DNA from 4 places in the Sphingobacterium sp. UBA5789 genome. Region 1 is predicted to be linked to each of the others. Evidence: riboswitches for the same ligand, from Rfam matches in the RefSeq annotation. Region 1 holds a riboswitch; each other region holds the start of a gene.
What was found. Region 1 has a riboswitch for S-adenosylmethionine ahead of B4B65_RS17565 (5-oxoprolinase). Riboswitches for the same ligand answer to the same signal wherever they lie in the genome.
Positions count from the first base shown of each region.

Region 2: it holds a riboswitch for S-adenosylmethionine, as region 1 does, so the genes downstream of both, B4B65_RS19925 (O-acetylhomoserine aminocarboxypropyltransferase/cysteine synthase family protein) here and B4B65_RS17565 (5-oxoprolinase) in region 1, are expected to answer to the same signal.
Region 3: it holds a riboswitch for S-adenosylmethionine, as region 1 does, so the genes downstream of both, metE (5-methyltetrahydropteroyltriglutamate--homocysteine S-methyltransferase) here and B4B65_RS17565 (5-oxoprolinase) in region 1, are expected to answer to the same signal.
Region 4: it holds a riboswitch for S-adenosylmethionine, as region 1 does, so the genes downstream of both, B4B65_RS21195 (methylenetetrahydrofolate reductase) here and B4B65_RS17565 (5-oxoprolinase) in region 1, are expected to answer to the same signal.

Region 1 is NZ_DIDX01000007.1:39,229-44,980, reverse strand. Features, by position in the region: gene B4B65_RS17575 (aldo/keto reductase) at 53-1,042, opposite strand; gene B4B65_RS17570 (DUF2891 domain-containing protein) at 1,158-2,255, shown strand; gene B4B65_RS17565 (5-oxoprolinase) at 2,507-2,770, opposite strand; SAM-I-IV-variant riboswitch at 2,836-2,929, opposite strand; gene B4B65_RS17560 (bifunctional alpha,alpha-trehalose-phosphate synthase (UDP-forming)/trehalose-phosphatase) at 3,218-5,404, shown strand; gene B4B65_RS17555 (glycoside hydrolase family 15 protein) at 5,408-5,752, shown strand, end outside.
Region 2 is NZ_DIDX01000007.1:554,696-560,447, forward strand. Features, by position in the region: gene B4B65_RS19905 (GNAT family N-acetyltransferase) at 49-495, opposite strand; gene B4B65_RS19910 (PLP-dependent aminotransferase family protein) at 586-2,049, shown strand; gene B4B65_RS19915 (Ada metal-binding domain-containing protein) at 2,094-2,342, opposite strand; gene B4B65_RS19920 (2OG-Fe(II) oxygenase) at 2,342-3,043, opposite strand; SAM riboswitch class I at 3,295-3,409, shown strand; gene B4B65_RS19925 (O-acetylhomoserine aminocarboxypropyltransferase/cysteine synthase family protein) at 3,657-4,964, shown strand; gene B4B65_RS19930 (homoserine O-acetyltransferase family protein) at 5,058-5,752, shown strand, end outside.
Region 3 is NZ_DIDX01000001.1:653,521-659,272, forward strand. Features, by position in the region: gene metE (5-methyltetrahydropteroyltriglutamate--homocysteine S-methyltransferase) at 116-2,428, opposite strand; SAM riboswitch class I at 2,507-2,615, opposite strand; gene B4B65_RS02865 (phosphatase PAP2 family protein) at 2,688-3,476, opposite strand; gene B4B65_RS02870 (response regulator transcription factor) at 3,682-4,368, opposite strand; gene B4B65_RS02875 (sensor histidine kinase) at 4,425-5,752, opposite strand, start outside.
Region 4 is NZ_DIDX01000008.1:46,849-52,600, reverse strand. Features, by position in the region: gene B4B65_RS21205 (glutamine--tRNA ligase/YqeY domain fusion protein) at 1-877, shown strand, start outside; gene B4B65_RS21200 (outer membrane beta-barrel protein) at 1,076-1,663, shown strand; gene B4B65_RS21195 (methylenetetrahydrofolate reductase) at 1,741-2,697, opposite strand; SAM riboswitch class I at 2,806-2,911, opposite strand; gene B4B65_RS21190 (hypothetical protein) at 2,979-3,701, opposite strand; gene rimM (ribosome maturation factor RimM) at 3,899-4,423, opposite strand; gene B4B65_RS21180 (30S ribosomal protein S16) at 4,538-5,077, opposite strand; gene B4B65_RS21175 (UvrD-helicase domain-containing protein) at 5,313-5,752, shown strand, end outside.

The sequences.
Region 1 (5,752 bases):
ATCCAGACGAATGTAGTATATCGTCTGGATTTTTTTGCTTCCTGTACGAAGGCTATGGAAGCATAGTATGAAGTTCTTTAGTAATTGTATCAATATCTTGCTGTTCGATTTCCAAATCACCCGCTCTTGCATTGCTTATAGTCTGTGATGCATTGCGTGCCCCTGCCAGTGCAATAGTGATACCGGGCTGAGCCACTGTCCAGCCTAATACCAGTTGTCCGAGGGTCACATCGTATTTATCTGCAATAGGTTCTATCGTTTTCAGAAATGTATTTGTTCTGGCAATACTGTCATCTGTAAAAAACGGAAGATTAGCACGATGGTCTCCCGCTCCGAATTGTTGTCCGGGTTTCATTTTTCCGGTAAGGAGACCTCTTTCCATAGGACTATAAGCAAGTATTCCGATATCGTTAGCAATACAGTAGGGAACGGTTTCCTTTTCTATGCCTCTGTTGACCATAGAGTAAGGAATCTGATCGGAAATAATTGGACATACAGAAGCAGCTCTTGCTACCTGACCTTTATCATAATTACAGACACCTGCGTATCTTATTTTACCTTGTTCTATAAGTCTGGCTACGGCTTCAAAAGTTTCTTCAATTGCTGTAGTTTTGTCATTCCAGTGAATCTGGTAAAGATCAATATAATCTGTTCCCAGTCTTTTTAGCGACTGCTCACATTCGTATATCACGCTGTCCTTACCTGCGTATTTATAGATTGTAATATCCTGTCCCTGATTGTTTTTACTGGGTCCTACAAGATCACCCTGATCTGTATCCCAGCGCATTCCGAACTTAGTCAGAATTTGAATCTTGTCGCGCGACAATCCTTTAATAGCTTCACCAACGATTTCTTCACTTGTGCCCTGCCCATAGATAGGTGCTGTATCTATAGATGTCATCCCTTCTTCCAAGCCAGCTTGTATCGCTTTTATAGCCTCATTACGATCTGTACTTCCCCACATCCATCCTCCGGCAGCCCAGGCGCCAAAAGTAATAGTCGATAGTTGAAGATCGCTTTTTCCAATTTTCCGATATTTCATAGCGTTCGTTTTTTTACTTTCCCTAAAAGTAAGAGTCCTTTTCTCAAATTAAAAGTCTGTCTTGTTATTATGAGCTTAATTTGACTATATTTAGCCAAACTATGATTTTGAAATGATGAACCGAATTATTTTGATCCTTCCTGTTTTGTTTGGGCTATTTTCTTGCCAATCAACTGAAAATAAGAATAATGCTGCTCAGGATTCTGTGAAAAGCATTCAGCTGGATGCACAGCAGGCACAGCGCATTCTGAATCTTCCTCTCCACTGTCTGACTACAGAGTATCCGAATAAACTCGGACAGGTGATAGGTAGTGAGCAGGATCTCAAAACACCTAGGCAATTAAGACCTGTCTTCTATGGCTGCTTTGACTGGCATTCTTCTGTGCACGGATATTGGTCTGTTATCAAAATTTTGAAAACACATCCTGATCTGGATAAAGATGGTCATATTCGTCAGTTACTGAAGCAACATATCACTCCTGAAAATGTACAGATAGAGCTGGCTTTTTTTCAGGATAAAAATAACCTCGGTTTTGAGCGTACATATGGCTGGGCCTGGTTATTCAAATTGCAGGAAGAGCTGCTAAGCTGGAATGATACGGATGCCAAGCAGTGGGCGCAGAATCTGCAGCCCTTAGTAGATATATTGGTAGACCGATATCAAACTTACCTGCCTAAATTAGTCTATCCTATACGTTCGGGACAGCATGATAATTCTGCATTTGGTTTTTCACTTTCACTGGACTATGCAAGAGCTGTAGGCAATAAAGAATTTGAAAATATACTGGCAGAGCATGCAAAACGCTTATATACTCAGGACAAGAATTGTGATCTGGCCTATGAGCCAAGTGGCTCTGATTTTCTGTCTCCCTGTCTGGAAGAGGCGCTTGTAATGAGTAAAATATTGCCTCAGGACGCGTATAAAACCTGGTTAAAGACTTTTATGCCACAATTGTTTGAAGCGGATTTTTCATTAAAGCCGGCTGTCGTAAAAGATCGCACAGACGGCAAGCTGGTTCATCTGGATGGTTTGAATTTCAGCCGTGCCACTTGTCTTAATGGTATTGCAAAGGCCTTGCCTGAGTTGCACCATCTCAAAAAGGTAGGACATGAGCATCTTGCTTTCTCGCTGCCTAATATCTCAAATGATGATTATATGGGCAGTCATTGGCTAGGTACATTTGCTCTCTATGCACTATCACATCAGGATTAAGGAAGAGAGATAGAACTGTTCGATTTAAGTCCGGATCTGGTCTTTGCTATAGGTGCGGACATCTGCTGTGACTGTACAAAATATTGCTGAATACGCTGTACAGCATTTGCTATATGCCCGCACCTTCGGTACAAAGTAGCGTGACTCTGTACTTTTCAAAGGTAAATAGCATAATGATTAAAGCCTGTGTGTAGCTATTGCAGATCTTTTGCTTTACCGGCGCTTAACTACACATTTAGTCAGATTTCTCTTTAATTTATAGGTATAAGGACATTATCCTCCAACCGGAGTGCTGAAATAGTGATAGAAGTAAATCCATCTTCTTTAGAAACTATTCTGGAAAGATCCAATCCCCTTAACGAAAATGCGTGTAATAATGCCGTACGGAAAGCTCCGCTGGAACCCGGCCGGCCATGTGCCTGTATATCCTGATTGTTGACTTCTATTAATTCCTGTACGCTGTACTTTTGAAAGATTTCCAAAAAATCCTGATAAAGTTGAATCGGTGTTGACATACCATTTAAAATTAAAAACGTTTAACCATAAATCGTATTCAGAACCTGGGCTTAAAATAAGTCGTGATTGACGTTTATTTTGGCGGACACCCGTATTATTTTACCACCGTGGTGACTCCACTCGGTTGGTATTGTTTCGAACAATTCTGAATACTCTACCAAAATTATAGACTTTATTTTAGTAATCCAAATTTTTATTCATAAATATTTTTCAGACTTGTCGGGGAAACTGATTTTTTAATTCTTTTTCAGTAAAACAAGAGACTGAACAAGAGTAGCTTTTAATGAATCAATCCAATAGAAAAAAGGCCTTTTTGATATTAAAAATCAATTATTATAAACAAAAATGAGGTTTTGTTGTTTAATGTATATCTGGCATACGCCTAAACTTCTCACCTATGTATCTGCTCAAAATCGTATTTGAGCTTCAAAAAAATAAAAAATAAAATGAGTAAAACTATCATAGTTTCTAACAGACTTCCTATAAAAATAGAACGTACCGATCAAGGACTTAATTTCATGCCCAGCGAAGGAGGATTGGCCACGGGTTTAGGGTCTATCTACAATACTGGTGGAAATATCTGGATAGGATGGCCGGGTATCGTTCCTGAAAATGAAACAGAAGAAGAGGAGATCAGGGAAAAGTTACGGACATTGAATCTTGTAGCTGTATTTCTTGATCAGGAGGAGCTGGAAGGTTTTTATGAAGGTTTTTCAAATGAGGTTTTATGGCCAATTTGTCATTATCGCCCGAGTTATGCAGTATATGATGAAGCGAATTGGCAAACTTATCTGAATGTAAATGTTAAATTTTCAAATATTATCAAAAGCTATATTCAGGAGAATGATGAAGTCTGGATTCATGATTATCAGCTGATGTTGCTCCCAAGTCAGATAAGAGCTTTTAAGAATGAGATTTCCATTGCTTACTTTCAACATATTCCTTTTCCTTCCCATGAACTTTTCCGTCTGATTCCCTGGCGAAATGAACTGCTGAATGGTTTACTGGGAGCGGATCTGATCGGATTTCATACGTTTAATGATTCGCAGTATTTTATTGATGCCTGTTCGCACATTCTGGGAACTAAAAATAAGGACAACAGTTTGCAACACGGCGGCAGGACAGTGTTTGTAGAAGCTTATCCTATGGGTATAGATAACAGTAAGTTTGAAAAACTGGCCAGAGAAAATAGTATCCGGGAACGGGCCGAGACAATCAGAGATAATTTCAGACACCGCAAAATTATTCTGTCCGTAGATCGTCTGGATTACAGTAAGGGTATATTGGAACGTATTCACGCTTTTGAGAATCTGCTGAAGGAATATCCGGCTTATATGAAAGAGGTTGTCTACTATATGCTTGTCGTTCCATCCAGAGATCAGGTGCCACAGTATAAGATGCTAAAGGATGAAGTGGACCGTTCTGTAGGTAGAGTGAATGCGATGTATGGTACAGAAGACTGGATACCAATTGCATACTTCTACAATTCCTATCCGATGGAAGAGTTATCCGCATTGTATGTTTCAGCAGATGTATGTCTGGTAACTCCTATACGGGATGGTATGAATCTGGTCTGTAAGGAATATATTGCCAGTCATCCGGAGCAACATGGGGTATTGGTATTAAGTGAGATGGCAGGTGCCGCGCGGGAGCTGCCGGATGCGCTGATTGTGAATCCGAATGATGCCTATGGTGTCGCTCAAAGTCTAATGCAGGCATTGGAAATGACCGAAGAAGAACAGTCTGAGCGGATGGAGTCTATGCTGGAAAATGTACGTAAGTTTAATATCCATCATTGGGTAAATCAGTTTCTGGAGAGACTCCGTGAGATTAAAGATCTGCAGGTTAAGGAATTGTCCCGAAAAGTAGGTGACAAAATCAAAGAACAGATGTGTGAAAATTACCGAAGTGCAGATAAACGTCTTATTTTATTAGACTATGACGGTACGCTGGTCGGATTTAATAAAGAGGCTGAAAAGGCAACCCCAACAAGCGAACTGTATCAGATTCTCGAACAAATCAGTGAAGATCCGAAAAATCTGGTCGTTATTATCAGTGGCCGTAAACATCAGACTCTGCAAAAATGGTTTCTGGACAGGGATATGATTCTGGTGGGCGAACATGGGGCCTGGTCTAATTATCCGGACGGGGAATGGAAAGCTAAAAAAGGCTTGTCTACTGTTTGGAAGGATATTATAAAAACAACAATGGTGAAGTATGCCGATCGTACACCCGGTGCATTTGTAGAGGAGAAGAATTATTCTTTAGCCTGGCATTACCGTAAGGTACAGAAAGGACTTGGACGGCTGCGGGCTCAGGAGTTGATGGACAGGCTGCGGTATATTGTCCCTAACTATGGCGTGCAGTTATTGGATGGGGATGATGTGATAGAAGTGAAAAATTCGGAGGTCAATAAGGGGCGCGCTGCACTGGAAATCTATAAGGATTTTGAGCCCGGATTTGTTCTGGCTATTGGTGATGATATGACCGATGAAGATATGTTTTATGCGCTTCCGGAAGAGACATTTACGATTAAGGTAGGCAATAAAGCTTCAGCCGCACGTTATTATATAGAGGGACAACCGGAGGTATTACCCTTACTGAATGATATCATGAACTGCAAAAATAGATAAAGAATGAATCAGAACAGACATGTTTACAATACAGGAATTATAGGTAATTGTGCTTTTATTGCACATATTAATAAGGATACAAATATAGACTGGCTATGCTGGCCTTCTTTTGAAAATTCGTTTGTTTTTGGAAGATTATTAGATCGCGAAAAAGGAGGGGAGTTCTCGATTACTCCTGCTGCGGGATCATTTGAAAGTGTACAGACTTATATTGAAAACACTAATATTTTACAGACCGTCATCACGACAGACGAAGGTACTTATCAGGTCACGGATTTTGCTCCCCGTTATGAGCAATACAACAGGTATTACAAACCGTTGATGCTGATCCGGAAGGTGGAGGTTATA
Region 2 (5,752 bases), 520 kb from region 1:
AAACCCCGGATTTACCGGGGTTTTATATACTATACTATTCCGGAAACCTTATTTCCACCAATGGTAGTAATTGTGCAATCCGTCATATTCAAATCCACAACGCGGATACAACGTGTTGCCGATAGCATTAGTTTTTTCTGTTTCCAGCATCAGTCCACAGGCATCTGTCTGTTCACACCATTGCTTACATCTGTCAATCAAGGCTACTGAGAAACCTTTTCCCCGGTGCTCCGGATGAACATACAGATCACTCAAAAGCCATTGTTTTTGAAGTTTGGTATAGTGAAACAATTTATATAACTGCACAAACCCTACAGCCATCTCACCCTCAAAAAGCAAAAATATGTGCGATTCATCATTCAGTATTCTTTCTCTCAAAAATTTCTTCCCTTTTTCTACATCCGATTCCTGACGGTAAAAAACACGGTAAAGATCAAATAGTTCTGCCGCCTGATCCAGATCTTCAAGGACCACTTTTTTAATGTTGTAATTCATATTCCTATTATTTGTTATTAATTTTCAACAAACATATGCGTTATTTGGACTACCTTTGTAGTCCACAATAAAACCAATAAGTAGTCCAGTATGTTTCCGTTTGAGTCAGTCATAACAATAGAAAGAGCACACAAAAATCCGGTTTACCTGCAGATAGCAATCGCAATCAGTAAGGCTATACGAAATGGTATCCTGAAGCCGGGAGCTGCATTACCTGGTAGTAGGGAGATGGCTCAAAAACTAGGTTTGCACCGCAAAACCGTACTCGCTGCTTATGACGAACTTATTGCTCAGGATTATATAAAAGCAATTCCCCGGAAAGGAATTTATGTATCGGAACAACTTCCCCTGTTAAAACCAAAAAAATGGAACAGCGAACGCATGCATAATGCTTATGGATACCGTTTGGAAATTCCCGGCGAACATCGTGTACAACCTACTGTACAGGAAGATCACACAGCGATTCTTAAATTAATCATTGATGACGGATATCCGGATGTACGTCTCTCTCCTATTGATACGCTACTAAAATCATATCGGTTTATTCTGACTAAAAAAAATAACATCGAACAGAGTAAAGAAGACAATGCACGAGGCTCTATCCGGTTACGGGAGCAACTGACATTATTACTTTCAGAAACAAGAGGAATAAACATTGGCAAAGAAAATATACTCATCACCCACGGCGCACAGATGAGCATCTATATTGCTGCCCACCTCCTGACCCGTAAGAATACACAGGTGATAGCAGGTGATCCCGGATATGCCACAGCAAATAAGGTCTTTACAGATATGGGAGCAACTGTGATCAGCGTACCAGTAGATAAGTACGGGCTGGATATCGATGCGATAGCACATATTTGTACACAGCAAACTATTCATTTCGTATATGTTATTCCTCACCACCATTATCCGACAACAGTCACTTTAAGTACTGAAAGAAGAATGCGCTTACTGGAGCTGGCTAAACACTATAATTTTGTAATTATCGAAGATGATTACGACTACGATTATCATTATGATTCCGCACCCTATCTTCCACTTGCAAGTGCCAATCATGAAGGAAGAGTGATCTATATCGGATCATTTTCTAAGATACTCGCACCCTCCATACGCATAGGTTTTATGATTGCTCCGGGCAATTTTATCAATCAGGCCGCAGATTTCCGAAAATCCATAGATGTTGGAGGCGATATGTTTATGCAGGATGCGCTGGCTTCCCTTATTCAAGAAGGAGAACTCAAGCGTTATATTACAAAAGCAAAGAAAGCATATCACCTGAGAAGAGACCATCTGTATGATCTTATTACAAAAAAAACAAGTCCCTATGTCTCACTTAGTCTGCCCGGTGGTGGAATGGCCATGTGGGTTCAAATGGATAAAAAGATTCCTGTCCGCCAACTTCATGAAATGTTACTCCGAAACGGTATAAAAATAAAAGTCATAAACGAAGAATGGAATGCATTCCGTTTCGGTTTTGCCTCCTTAAATCAAACTGAAATAGAAGAAGTCATAGATACAATCGAAATGGCCATCTCCAAAATTATAAGCTGACAGTTGAATACTTACACATTTGCAGTCCAACTATCTTAAAATTATCAGGTTTCTCTATTTTTCCATTTGACAAACTCGTTTCTCATACAATGACCACAGGGTCGGTATCCGGATAACAGTGCCTCTTTCTCAGAAGCAAAGAAAACCCGGTTCTTACGAAGCATCCTTTTCCCGGATCCGCAAGATAGTTTACCGTATATTTTTAATTTAACATGCCCCGCAAAGCATATTTCAGCCGTCCGGATTTTACTTCTTACTTCTCCATCTTCATATATACTGTGGCGGATTGGCATCAGCTAAGTGCATCATGAAAAATAATTCCCAATGTATAGCGTTCGCCACTATGCACCTCACTTACGCCATGTTTCATATTAGCACGGTAATACCCCCTTGTTCCTTTCACAGGTCTGAAATTGGTCGTAAAAATCAGAATATCTCCCTTTTTTGGTTTCAATACAATAGCCTGTGACTGAGCTCTGGGTATCTGCTGCAGCAATACAAATTCTCCTCCCGTAAAATCCACCTCCGGTTCACTCAGAAAAAGAAGAATCTGCATAGGGAAATAAACTTCGCCGTACAGATCCTGATGCAGCGTATTGAATCCGCCAGGTCCGTATTTTAAAATCAGAACAGTAGCTTTAGTTTGCTGGAGATCATGGCATTGCTTCATCAGCACTTCATGTTCAGCCGGAAATTCGACCTCAATATGTAATGCACGATTCCAGGCATTAGCTACTGTTGCAAGATACGGATAAACCGTTTTTCGGATTTTTGCAATAAGGTCCGGAAGCGGATAATCAAAATACTTATACTCTCCTTTTCCAAATCGATAACGCTCCATCACTACTGTTTTCCGGTAAGCATCGGGATGGTAATAATTTGCTTTCAGCTCCTCACATTCCTGATCCGTAAGAACCTCCGAAAGGACAGCATAGCCCTTATCGTGAAGCTCTGATGTAATGTGATTCCAGTTTAATTCTCCTGTTTCTTTCATCTTTTATTGCTTTGATTTTACTGCACAAACATATAGAGCATCCTGTAGTAAAAAAATCCGTTTTCTGCTCTTTTAATGGCTGTTTTTTGCTGTTTTAAAATTTCCCTCCAACTGCGGATTCCGTATATTTATTCCATTTGTTTTTAAAAGTTTTTGAGCAATTATTTGCAAGATTAAAAATCAAAAGATATATTTGCAGAGTCTTCAGCGGAAGACAACCTAATCATTACCTCTCTATATCGTAGGGTTTTGATTTATAAAGAAGTGGCGAGAGACTGGCTCAATGACCCACTGGCAACCTTCAAAAAACGTTTGAAAAGGTGCCAATTCCTGTCCGAAGCAATGTTGCTTTGGAGCATATAAATGAAAAGGCTATGAACATTACATTTTACAATTTCACATCATTCGGAACATCCTCAAAGCAGGATACCAATCCTTTGTCATACCATTCTGTGTTGTTTTCCAACCGAATGCGAATGTACAATGCGATGTGTTGCTAAGATTTTCTCTTATCCCTCAGCACGGCTATCTCACGCCTAAGACACAGGAGTGAGCAGCAACAAGTGTATTCTTTTAATCAATAATTTCATTACAATTTTAAACTCCCAAAGAAATGTCAGAAAATACAAACTTAAAATTTGAAACACTACAAGTACATGCAGGTCAGGTAGCAGATCCGACCACAGGATCCAGAGCAGTACCTATTTACCAGACAACATCTTATGTATTTGAAAATGCGGAACATGGTGCTAACTTATTTGCCCTGAAACAATTTGGCAATATCTACACCCGTATCATGAATCCGACAACAGATGTATTTGAAAAACGTATTGCTGCATTAGAAGGCGGAGTAGCAGCTGTGGCAGTCGCATCAGGACAGGCAGCTCAGTTTATTGCACTGAATAATATCCTCGAAAGCGGTGAAAATTTTGTAGCCGGATCCAACCTTTACGGCGGGACTTACAACCAGTTTAAAGTTGCTTTTAAAAGATTAGGTATAGAAGTTCGTTTTGCACAAGACAGTGAAGCTGAACAAATAGAATCACTTATCGATGACAAAACCAAAGCTATCTATATCGAGACCATCGGTAATCCGAGTTTCAACATTCCTGATTTCGAAAAAATCGCAGCTGTAGCCAAGAAATATGATATTCCTTTGATTGTAGACAATACATTTGGTGCAGGAGGTTACTTATTCAAACCATTGGAACACGGAGCACATGTAGTCGTTGAATCAGCTACTAAATGGATCGGCGGACACGGTACCAGTATTGGTGGCGTTATCGTTGACGGAGGAAATTACAATTGGGGTAATGGTAAATTCAAACAGTTTTCAGAACCTTCTGAAGGATATCACGGATTAGTTTTCGCAGATGTATTCGGTCCTGATGGTCCTTTTGGAAATATACAGTTTGCGATCAGAGCACGTGTTGAAGGTCTTCGTGACTTTGGCCCTGCCCTGTCTCCATTCAATTCGTTCTTATTGTTACAAGGTCTCGAAACATTATCACTGCGTGTACAACGCCATGTAGATAATGCACTCGAAGTAGCACAATGGCTGGAAGCACATCCACAGGTGGAGAAAGTAAGCTACCCTGGATTAAAAAGCTCTCCATATCACAACAACGCACAGAAATACCTCAGAAACGGATTCGGAAGTGTACTTTCTTTTGCTATCAAAGGAGATCCTCAAAAAGCAAACGAATTTATTGACAGTCTGCAACTGATCAGCCACCTGGCGAATGTCGGAGATACCAAATCTCTTATTATCCATCCTGCAGCTACTACACATCAGCAACTGAGCGAAGAAGCACAGATTGGTGCAGGAGTATATCCGGGTCTGTTGAGAATATCCGTTGGTATCGAACATATTGATGATATCAAAGCAGATCTTCAACAAGCATTTGAAAAGATTAAATAATAAGGCTTTAAAGACTGTTCTACAGGCTACAAAGCATATATTTTTCAAAGAATATGTAATCCCCTTCATCGGGGAAAATACAATAAAGCATAAATGAGTAGCAAAACTTTTAAATATACTGAACCATTTGTATTTGAGAACGGCAAGCAGATCGATGATCTGCAGATTGCCTACCATACCTATGGAAAGTTAAATGCGGATAGAGATAATGTCGTCTGGGTATGCCATGCCCTGACGGCAAACTCCGATGTGTTTGACTGGTGGAAAGGACTATTTGGAGAAAACGATCTCTTCAATCCCCGCGATTATTTTATTGTTTGTGCCAATGCACTGGGTTCGCACTATGGATCTTCAGGCCCTTTATCTGTCAATCCACAGACAGATCAGCCTTATTACTTATCCTTTCCACAGTTTACAGTACGTGATATGGTACAGGCAAACCAGTTGCTGGCCGATCATCTGGATATACAAAAGATCAACATCCTGATTGGCGGTTCATTGGGAGGGCAGCAGGCGCTGGAATGGGCAGCTTCCGCACAGATCGACATTTCCCATCTGATAGTTATGGCGACCAACGCTGTACACTCCCCATGGGGAATAGCCTACAATGAAAGCCAGCGGTTAGCCATCACTGCCGACCGGACCTTTTATGCCAACAAACCTGATGGCGGAGCCAAAGGACTGAAAGCAGCCAGAAGTCTGGCCCTGCTATCCTATCGTTCATATGATACCTATGCAGCTACGCAGGAGGAATCTGATAATGAAAAAACTGATCAGTATAAGGCCTC
Region 3 (5,752 bases), on a different contig from region 1:
TGATGAGGGGTTATCTTGCTTTGTATGAATGAGAGTAGCTTCTATAAAACAAATAACCCGTAGTCTGTGTAAAGCTACGGGCTGTTGTCATTTTAATATTACTAATACTTAAAGGTTATTCAGCTCTAAGGATTTTAGCGGCTTCAACCATAGCTTCTAAAGCTGCTTTGGTTTCCGGCCATGCACGGGTTTTCAATCCACAGTCAGGGTTTACCCAAAGTTGTTCTGCAGGAACTACAGCCTTCGCTTTGCGCAATAAGTTGACCATCTCATCTGTACTGGGTACACGAGGAGAGTGGATGTCGTATACACCAGGTCCGATATCGTTAGGGTATTTGAAATCACCTGCAAATGCATCCAGTAATTCCATTTGTGAACGTGACGTTTCAATCGTAATTACGTCAGCATCCATTGCTGCGATATCTTCAATAATGTCATTGAATTCGGAGTAACACATGTGTGTGTGGATCTGTGTATCATCATCTACGTTAGATGAAGACACGCGGAATGCACGTACTGCCCAGTTCAGGTAATCCTGTTGATCAGCCTTACGCAATGGTAATCCTTCGCGGATAGCCGGCTCGTCGATCTGAATAATTTTGATTCCTGATCTTTCCAATGCCTGTACTTCATCCAGAATTGCTAATGCAATTTGGTATGTTGTTGTTGAACGTGGTTGATCATTACGAACAAATGACCATTGTAAGATTGTAACAGGACCCGTCAACATTCCTTTTACAGGACGGTTGGTCAGAGACTGTGCATACGCAGACCAGCGTACTGTCATATCTGCAGGACGGTATACGTCGCCATAGATAACCGGAGGTTTCACACAACGTGAACCGTAAGACTGAACCCATCCGTTTTTAGTGAATGCATATCCGGCCAATTGCTCTCCGAAGTATTCAACCATGTCATTACGCTCAAATTCTCCATGTACCAGTACGTCGATATCTAATTGCTCCTGAAGACGGATAGTGCGCTCTGTCTCTTCAGCGATTTCTTTGTCATATTGTTCTTGTGAGATGCTTCCTTTTTTCAGGTCTGCTCTCCATTTACGAACATCTTTCGTTTGCGGGAAAGAACCGATTGTAGTCGTTGCAAATGCAGGTAAGTTAAATTTAGCCTGTTGTGCAGCTTTACGGTTTGCAAAAGGAGAAGTACGTGTTGCATCATCATCTGTAATGTTTGCAGTACGTTCTTTTACTTCCGGTTTATGAATAAGTGGAGAAGTACGGCGGCTTTCAGCAGCAGCTTTATTTGCTTCAAAACGTTCAGCTGTTTTAGCGTCTACTTCACCTTCAGCAAGAATAGCAAGGTCTTTTACTTCTGCTAGTTTTTGTTTAGCAAATGCAAGCCAGTTTTTAACTTCTTTAGGTAAAGATTCTTCGTTGTCTTCATTATCCAAATCAAACGGAACATGTAGCAATGAACTGGAAGGTGCAATCCATACGCGGTCTTTGCCTAATGTATCAACAGCTTTTTTGATCTGACTTGATGATTTCTCATAATCATTTTTCCAGATATTACGACCTTCTACAACACCTAATGAAAGTGTCAAAGAAGTTGGAACTTTTGCTAAAACAGTATCCAGTTGATTTTCTCCACGTACAAGATCTAAGTGTAGAGCATGTACAGGAAGATTTACAGCAGTTTCTTCGTTATCACGAAGCGCTTCGAAATAAGTCGCTACAATAAGTTTAATACCTTTAGCTGCTGCGGATAGTTTTTCAAATACATTCTGATATAAAGCACGTGTTTTGCTGTCAATGTCTAAAGCAAGGAAAGGCTCGTCAATCTGTACATATTGTGCACCTGCTTCTGCAAGTCTACCCAAAATCTCTTCGTATACCGGGATCAGGTTTTCGATAAGATCGATACGGTCAAATCCTGCTTCTTTCTCTTTTCCTAATAACAGGTAAGTGATAGGGCCTATTAATACCGGCTTGGTCTCAATGCCTGATGCTTTAGCTTCATTGTATTCATTTAAGAATTTTTCAGAAGTCAGTTTGAATTCCTGATTCTTTGTAAATTCCGGAACAATATAGTGGTAGTTGGTATCAAACCACTTGGTCATTTCCATTGCTGTTACGTCTACACCTTCTTGCTGAAAGCCACGAGCCATTGCAAAATAAAGGTCCAGATTGTAATTGCGATCGATTTTATTCAATAACGAATTGTAACGGGCTGGAATAGCACCTACTGTCAAAGACAGGTCTAACACTTGGTCATAGAAAGAGAAATCATTAGAAGGAATAAGGTCGATACCTGCATCTTTTTGAGTTTTCCAGTTTCCTTCACGGATTTGTTTTGCTGCATCTAATAATTCCTCAGCACTAATCTTTTTTGCCCAATAGGCTTCATTGGCTTTTTTCAATTCGCGGAATGCGCCCACACGAGGGTAGCCTAAATTGTTAGTTAATAACATAAAAATGATTGTTGTTTAATTTTTAAACTCCATAAAACTACTATGCTAAAGAGGAAGGACACCAGATGCAGTGACTTCGGCTTATCTTTCCCTCCTGTTTCCAAGCGGTGTAGAATTTAGCACCTTGTCAAGTGACAGGTTGCTAAGGCTTCTTCGGGTCTAGTCCCTCGGCCTTTCTCTATAAGCGAAGGTAATATCGGGATTAGGTTTCTAAATCCCAAAAATATTTTAATAAATCGTCGTAATAGTATGCTGTTGATCAGAATTGGACGCTTGCAGACAGTCCGGCTTGTTTTCCATTGTAAAACGGAGTTACTACCGTAACAGAAGAAGAGGGGTTATGTTGCAAATGTTTGTCCACAAGAGGGAGCAGCCAATAACCAATCTTGGTACTTAGCATGCCTATACCTGCTCCCATAACGACATCTGAAAACCAGTGCTTATTGTTGTACATTCTGAAAAATCCAGTTCCGGCAGCTACCGTATATCCTGCAATACCATACCAGATAGATTGGTGTTTATATTCCTGCCATAATAATTCAGCTCCGGCAAATGCTGTAGCAGCATGCCCCGAAGGAAAAGAATTATTCGCGGAGTTGTCAGGACGCCAGACGTTTCCAGTGCTTTTGATAGTGTACACAGTCGTGGCCATAATGGCATGGGATACACCCGAAACAAACAGTCGCTCTTTCAGATTGTGGCGGGCTTTTATGCCTGCCAGGTCCAATACATAAATGCTAAGTAACGGTGTATACTGGCTAAAATCATCAACAGTAAATTTCCCGTCTATATTTTTTCGCAAAACATTGTTAATATCGTTATCCTGATGAATAAGGAAATGGCTTTCCCGGGAAATAATGCCGTACGTTAATAATCCGGCAGGTATCGCAATTTCTTTATAGGGGATTTGTCTCCAAAAGTTTTTTTTGAGCGTTGTATTTTGCAGGGTATCGCTGAATTGTTTGGTTGTATCTTGTTGTGCCGACAGCACATGGCCAAAGCAGACAAATAGGATAAGAAAAGTAATGACAGAGCGCATTAATGTCATAGGAATTCGTTTGTAAGTGTGATATCAATCACCAGGATGACTGAAACGTATATGTAAAAACTTAACAGGTCTTCATTCATCAGATTGTTATCCTGTAATGAAGATGAAATTAGTGTGTGTTTTGCGCTGTAAAGATAATTATTATCTCTTGAATTTACAAAATTAAGAGATAATAATTATTTGTTAGTTTTTTGTTATGATAGTGTTAGCTAACGAGGAGTTTGTAGCCTTTACCGTGTACATTGACGATCTCTACACTTGGATCTTCACGCAGATATTTACGGAGTTTACTCAGGAATACATCCATGCTTCTTCCTGTGAAGTAATTGTCATCGTGCCATATTTTTAAAAGCGCTTCTTCGCGGGTCAGAACATCATTTTTCTTCAGACAAAGTAAACGTAATAATTCAGCTTCTTTTGTTGACAGTTTCTGTTGTTGGCCTTTGTATGAAATCTGCTGGCTGGTGTAATCAAAGAAGTAATCTCCAATTTCAAACTTATCCGCAGTCTCTTCTTCTTTATCTCTGGAACTTCTTTTCAGAAGAGCATTGATGCGAAGTAAAAGTTCTTCTACCCGAAATGGTTTAGTGATGTAATCATCACCGCCCAGTTCAAAGGCCTGCGTTTTATCTTCCATCATTCCTTTAGCAGTAGCATATATGACAGGCACTGTCGTGTTGGTTTTACGGATATCTTTTCCAAGAGAAAATCCATCCTTTTTAGGCATCATGACATCCAGAATACACAAATCGTACTGGTCTTTATGGAAGGCAACAAGTGCTTCCTCTCCATCCTGACAAAGTGTGACATCGAATTTACCTTTCAGTTCCAGATAATCTTTTAGAAGCTCACCCAGATTAGGATCATCTTCCGCTAATAATATTTTTTGCATAATTTGCGTATTTTTCTGATTGATAATAACTGTCGCCACAGCAACAGCATTTCTAATTATAATTTGTGCCCTTTCAGTGGCAATGTAATATCAAAATTTGTGCCTTTATCCTTCTCACTTTTTACCTGTATCTTACCGTCAAGACGCTTGATAATGTCATTTACATAACTTAACCCGAGGCCAAATCCTTTTACATTATGAATATTCCCTGTAGGTATCCGGTAAAACTGATCGAAAATTTTCTGTTGCTGGTCACGTGTCATTCCGATACCCTTATCGCTAACAGATATCACTATTGTATTCTTATGGTTATGGGTTCTGACAGTTATATGTGGACTGTCTTTACTGTATTTGATCGCATTGTCCACCAGATTAAACAGTACATTGGAAAGGTGTAACTCGTCACCGATAACCACATCATCCTTGGCCTCCAGAAAAGTTTCCAGTGTTCCTTTGGATTTTTGAATCTGCAGTTGCATACTGTCCAGAACCGCATTAGTCAGATCATTAATCCGCACATCCATCCGGTCTATTTTTAAATTCTCTTTTTCCAGTCTGGCAATATTGAGCACGCGTTCAATGTGGTCTCCCAATCTGACGTTCTCATCGTAAATAATATTGGCAAGGCGATTTACTCTTCTTTCATCTGCAATTATTTCAGGATCCCGGAGAGACTCACTTGCAATCATAATCGTCGCCACAGGAGTTTTGAACTCATGGGTCATATTGTTGATAAAGTCAGTCTTCATTTCCGAAATTTTCTTTTGACGGAAGATCGTGGTCAGTGTGTAAGCAAAACAACCGATCAGTAAAACAAGTAAGGCGCCCATCGGAAAGAACAGGTATCCCATATTGTCCATGATAATATTACGTTTGTCCGTAAAGGTAATAGTCAGTTTTCCAGGTGCATTGCCAACGTCTCCCTGAAACAAGAGGGTAGAATAGCTGTTGTGCTTTTGGGGCTTATCCAGTTCACCCAGTGTATTGATGTTATACAGAATGCTGTTGTTCTCTTTGACTTCAATATTAAATTTGGAATTAATATCTCTGTTGTAAAGTTCCCTTGTCAGCTCTTTCTTAAGAAAACTGACATCGATCCGACTCTTTAACGGACGTTTGGAAAGTTCCATGCTCGCTGCAAAATCTTCAATAACATCATTTTTCTTACCACCGATTACAGCAATGGAGTCATACAGATTGCTTGCATCATCAAGTTGTGACAGTTTGAGCTTATTTTCTAATCCATGTATACGAAGAGCAATCTTCATATCTGCTTTTGGCGGCAATGTCTTGATTGTAAAGTCCAGTGAATTAAGTTCGTACGGATTTAAGAAAGCAAGGTATCGGCAGCTGTCATCTTTTGCTGCAATACGTGCAATTTTGT
Region 4 (5,752 bases), on a different contig from region 1:
GGTTATGAGTAAGCGTAAATTGCTGCAACTGGTAAATGAAAAACATGTTGAAGGGTGGGACGATCCGCGTATGCCTACGATCAGCGGTTTACGTCGTCGCGGCTACACACCTGCCAGTATCGTAGACTTCTGTGAGCGTATTGGTATTGCTAAACGCGAAAATATTATCGATGTAAGTCTGCTGGAATTCTGTATCCGTGAAGATCTGAATAAGACAGCATGGCGCAGAATGGCAGTGTTAGATCCTGTCAAAATGATCATTACCAACTATCCGGATGGACAGGTAGAAGAACTGGAAGGAGAAAATAATCCGGAAGTAGAAGGCGGGGAAGGCTCACGTAAAATTCCGTTCAGCAAGGAAGTATGGATAGAACGTGAAGACTTTATGGAGAATGCTCCAAAGAAATTCTTCCGTTTAGGGCCTGGTTTATCTGTACGTCTTAAACATGCTTATATCGTAGAATGCCATGATTTTGTGAAGGATGAAAATGGTAATATCACAGAAATTCACTGTAACTATATTCCAAATTCAAAATCCGGAGAAGATACAAGTGGCCTTAAAGTAAAAGGAACGATTCATTGGGTATCTGTGCCACATGCACAAGAAGCTGAGGTAAGACTCTATGACCGTCTGTTTAACGTAGAAAATCCTGCTGCAGAAGAAGACTTCAAATCTACCATCAATGCAGACAGTCTTAAAATTATTCCTAAAGCTTATTTAGAGCCTGATATGGCCAATGCGGAATTAGGCAGAGGCTATCAGTTTATCCGACTGGGATATTATACATTAGATACCCGTTCCGCTAAGGATCATCTGGTATTTAACCGTACTGTCACCCTTAAAGACTCCTGGGCAAAAGAAGTCAAAAAAGGATAAGCATATCTCCACAATTAAAAAAAAGTCCTGTTCTGCGAAAGAAGAACAGGACTTTTTTATGTTGCCTGTCTGCATTATTTTCTTCCATTTTCTGAAATATAAAATTGTCTCTGCACTTATTTTAATTCCTGATTCCGATCATATTTTTAAGCTCCTATGCTACTTAGATTTGAAGTAGTTAAACAAATATTATATGCTATGAAAAAGTTATTATTCTCAATTATTGCAATGTTACTTATCGGTACAGCAGCTGTTCAGGCTCAGGGATTCAAAGGAAAATGGTTTATCATGGGCGAGGCAGGTTATTCCACTCAATCGGACGGAAATATTCAGCATTACAGTGTCCTTCCTGTTGTGGGTACATTCGTTGCCCCAACGACCGCAGTTGGTATTGGCGTAGGATATTTAGGTCAGAAAGATAAAACGGTTCCTGATGTTATCGGCAAAGAAGAAGCATTTATCGTACAGCCATTGGCCCGGAAATATTGGAGCATCACGGACAACTTTTTGATTTTTGGTCAGGCAGCAGTTCCTTTGACTTTTGGCAAAAATACCATTGATGCAAATGGGGTAAAAGCTGACAGCAAATTCACCGGATATGGTGTACAGCTATCTCCGGGAATAGATTATTTCCTGAGCAGTCATTTTTCAATAGAAGCATCTTTCGGACTGGTTGGCTGGTCTGCAGTGAAACCTAAGGATGGAGAAACAGCAAATGATTTTAATATTGGTGTGAATTCCGGATTTCAAAACGGAGTCAAATTCGGACTCAAATATATCTTTTAACCCCCAGCATCCTATTTAACAAGCAAGGCCTGTATATGTAATATGCAGGTCTTGTGATTTGTTGATTTAAAACGAATTTAGAACAACTGTTCCACAATTTTTTTGGTGGGTCCCGGATTACTCATGGTATAGAAGTGAAGCACCGGAGCGCCAAATTCTATCAGTTCCTTACACTGCTGTACCAGCCATTCATGTCCTACCTGTTTTACATCGGCATTAGTATGACAATCAGCAATGGCGTCACTAAGCTCTTCCGGAATATCCAGGTGAAAGACACGAGGCAATGTCACCAATTGTTTTTTGGAAGTAATTGGCTTCAATCCCGGAATAATAGGTACATTAATATCATGCTCCCGGCATTTGATTACAAAGTCTTTATATTTCTGAACATTAAAAAACATCTGAGTTACAATAAACTCTGCTCCCATTTCTATCTTCTTCTTTAGAAATTTGAAATCCGTATTAAAGTTAGGGCTTTCAAAGTGCTTCTCCGGATATCCGGCAACACCTATACAGAAGTTGGTTTTTTCTGAAGTTTCGACATCCTCATGCAGATATCTGCCTTGATTCATATTTGACACCTGTTGCAGCAGATCTGTCGCGAAAGAATGTCCTCCTTCTGTCGGGATAAAGTTTGCATCTCCTCTGCGTGCATCTCCTCTTAGCAACAGCACATTATCAATGCCCAGGAAGTTGAGATCAATCAATGCATTTTCAGTTTCCTCTTTCGTAAATCCACCACAAATAAGATGAGGAACAGCATCTACCTTATATTTGTTCATTATTGCAGCGCAGATTGCTACTGTTCCCGGACGTTTACGATAGGATACTCTTTCCAAAAGTCCGTTTTCATGTTCTTTATACAGGTAATCTTCGCGATGGTAGGTAACATCTATAAACGGAGGTTTGAATTCCATCATTTCGTCCATGGTTTCATATATACTCTGTATGCTCTGTCCTTTCGCAGGAGGCAATAACTCAAAGGAAAACAAGGTTTTACCTTTGGCATTTTGAATATGGTCAATAATTTTCATTTAGCCGGCCAAACTTCAACATGTTCATTCATGTTGACACTTTTTAATTTCAATAATAAAATAATGTATGAAGGCTCGTAGAGAAAGACACCAGGTATTCGGTGTTTCCGCTTATCTTTCCCTTCTTTAGTTGGGGTAGAATGTAGCACCTTGTCTCCAAGACAGGTTGCCAAGGCTTCATTGGGTCTAGTCCCTCTGCCTTTCACTATAAGCGTAACTAATATCGATATTCAAAGTGAAAAGTCAAAATTAAAAAAGTAAAACCTGTCACTTATCTCTATTTATTGTTTGTCACTGAGGGCATTCCGGAGATCTTTGAGGTAATAGAAAACAACCAGAAGACCCGATCTTTTATATCGGTTGGCATCTGTATTCTTAAATGTTTCGTACAACATCTCATACGCTCGGTATGCGTCGGTCTCATCATAAAAGATATCTTTCCAGCTCTGCGGTACATCATCCCATTCCCGGAGTACGATACCATTTTCAAGATATCGCAGCGGAGTAGGAATTCCGTCCATTTTGTATCCGTGATAGACCCCTGAATGGAGTACATGCTGAACATATGCACAGACGTAATCCAGATTATTCAATAATCTTGTCTTGATTTCGGCATCCGATTCGCTGTCCAGCGGAGCAATTCTCCATGTATTGACTTCGTATGTAAATTTACTATCCGTCTCAACAGATTGGGTACTATCTAACGTAAAATTAAAATACAGACGCTCATTTGCTGATATTGCACGGCTGCTGACCTCATCAAAAACACCCACAAGCTGAATACAATCCGGTCGCTGTTCCTTGATCTCCAAAATTAATTCAGAACCGTCCTTGTCCTTCAGCTTAACTTCATTCTTTACCAATTCATAATCCCCGTGCATTAGGACATCCTCGATGGCCAGTACGAAAGTATTATCCTTATTCAATACGAGAAAAGAGCGGTGATAAATCTCATGTTCACAGGTAACGTTACACCCTACACTTCCCCTGTCGGTCTTTTTCATAGCCTTATAAACAGACTCTTTATATCCGCATGTCATTTGATAATTCCCCGGTTGAAGCTGGATTGTTTCGGTACACGATCCGATGAAGAAAGGCAAGAGGAATAAAAGAATATATTTCATAATACAGGATTGCAGCAATTCAGTTTTGGTTCCCGAATATAAATAGAAAAAGCTACTCAGAAAAGAGCAGCTTTTTGTTATTCGCTATATAGTTCTACCAAACCTTCCGGCAGGTCTACTTCAATAATCTCTTCTTCAGGATCAATACCCAGTATCAGATCATCATTCAACGGAAACATCAGCTCCTTTCCCTTAAAATCAACCCTTGCTATAAATTGCTGAGGCAATTCCTGAACTTCTATGATTTCCCCCAATTCACCATGTACCTCATCAATAACCAGAAAGCCTTTGAGATCAGTCAGTCTGAAATCATCAGGATCACGCTCTGGCATCTTATCATTAGGAAGATACATTTTCTTGTGTACCAATGGCTGTGCTTTATCAATATGATCTACATCTTCGAGATTGAGGTAGGCCGTACTATTGGATTGTAACTTGATATTTTCTACAAAGTAAGGGACAAGCTTCTTATTGATCTCCACAAAAAGTACATCAATATCCAGATCCTGATAATCTTCAAATTCAAAAAACAGCTGCAGTTCTCCCTTCAGTCCTCTTGTCTTGCTGATGTATCCAATATAAAAACTCTGATCTATGGTCATGATGTAACGTAAAATATAAAAATAAAGATTCAGACGGACTATCAGATTCCATCTTTTACAAAAAAGCCGTCCCGGTTTGCGGGGCGGCTTAATTTTTTACTTCGTGATATGTGATTATCCTTCAGTTTCTTCAGTGTTTTCAGCGCCTTCAGTAGCTTCTGGTGCTTCTACTTCTTCAGCAGATTCTTCTACTGCAGGAGTGTTTTTTGCAGCGATAGCAGCTGCTTTGTCAGCTTTTTTCTTAGCTTCAGCAGCTAATGCAGCTTTCTTAGCTTCTTCTTTAGAAGAAGTCAGACTATCTTTTTTACCATCGATTTTAGCAGTTTTTTCTTTAGACCATTCTGCGAATAGTTCTTCAGCTTTTGCTGCATCGAAAGCACCTTTTTTCACACCACCTTCTAAGTGTTTTTTGTATAATACACCTTTGTAAGAAAGGATAGCGCGAGCAGTATCAGTAGGCTGAGCACCTTTGTTCATCCAATCTAACGCTTTTTCGAAATCCAAAACGATAGTTGCAGGATTTGTGTTAGGGTTGTAAGAACCAAGACGTTCGATAAATTTACCATCACGTGGTGCACGTGAATCTGCTACTACTACGTGGTAAAAAGGTTTTCCTTTTTTACCATGTCTTTGCAATCTGATTTTAGTTGCCATGTTTTAATTTTGTTTTATGTATTCAACATATCCCCCGTACTGTATGTAAGAGGGGACGCAAAGATAAAAAGATTATTCCGGATTGTCAACTCTTATCTAATCAAGGGATTAAATTCATCTGTCTTCAGCCTATAGAATCTTCATAAACGAATTGCGGGCTGACTTTTTGATTAGGAGAAGAGCTCTTGCCAAATAATATGTAACTTCATCCTTTGTAAAACATATGTATTCATTTATGTCAGGGATCTTACCTCTAAAAATACTTAAAGCTTCAGCAGGATCAGGTAAAACATTTAGCCTTGCAGTGCACTATCTGACGCTGTTATTTCATCACGAATATAAATATCGGGAAATATTAGCTGTAACTTTTACAAATAAAGCCACGGAGGAGATGAAAACCAGGATTCTGGATGTATTAAAAGGACTGGCAAACAATGATCCATCTCCAGGAACAGACAACTACAGACAACTGCTTTTAAAAGCCTATCCGCAGTATTCCCATATCGAATTACAGGAACGGGCACAGAAAATATACCGTCGTATCCTGCATGACTACAGCCATTTTTCCGTCAGCACTATTGATGGTTTCGTACAAAAGGTAATTCGGGGATTTGCCTTTGAACTAGGACTTGATGCCGCATATAGCCTTGAAATGAATCTCGACAAAGTGCAGGA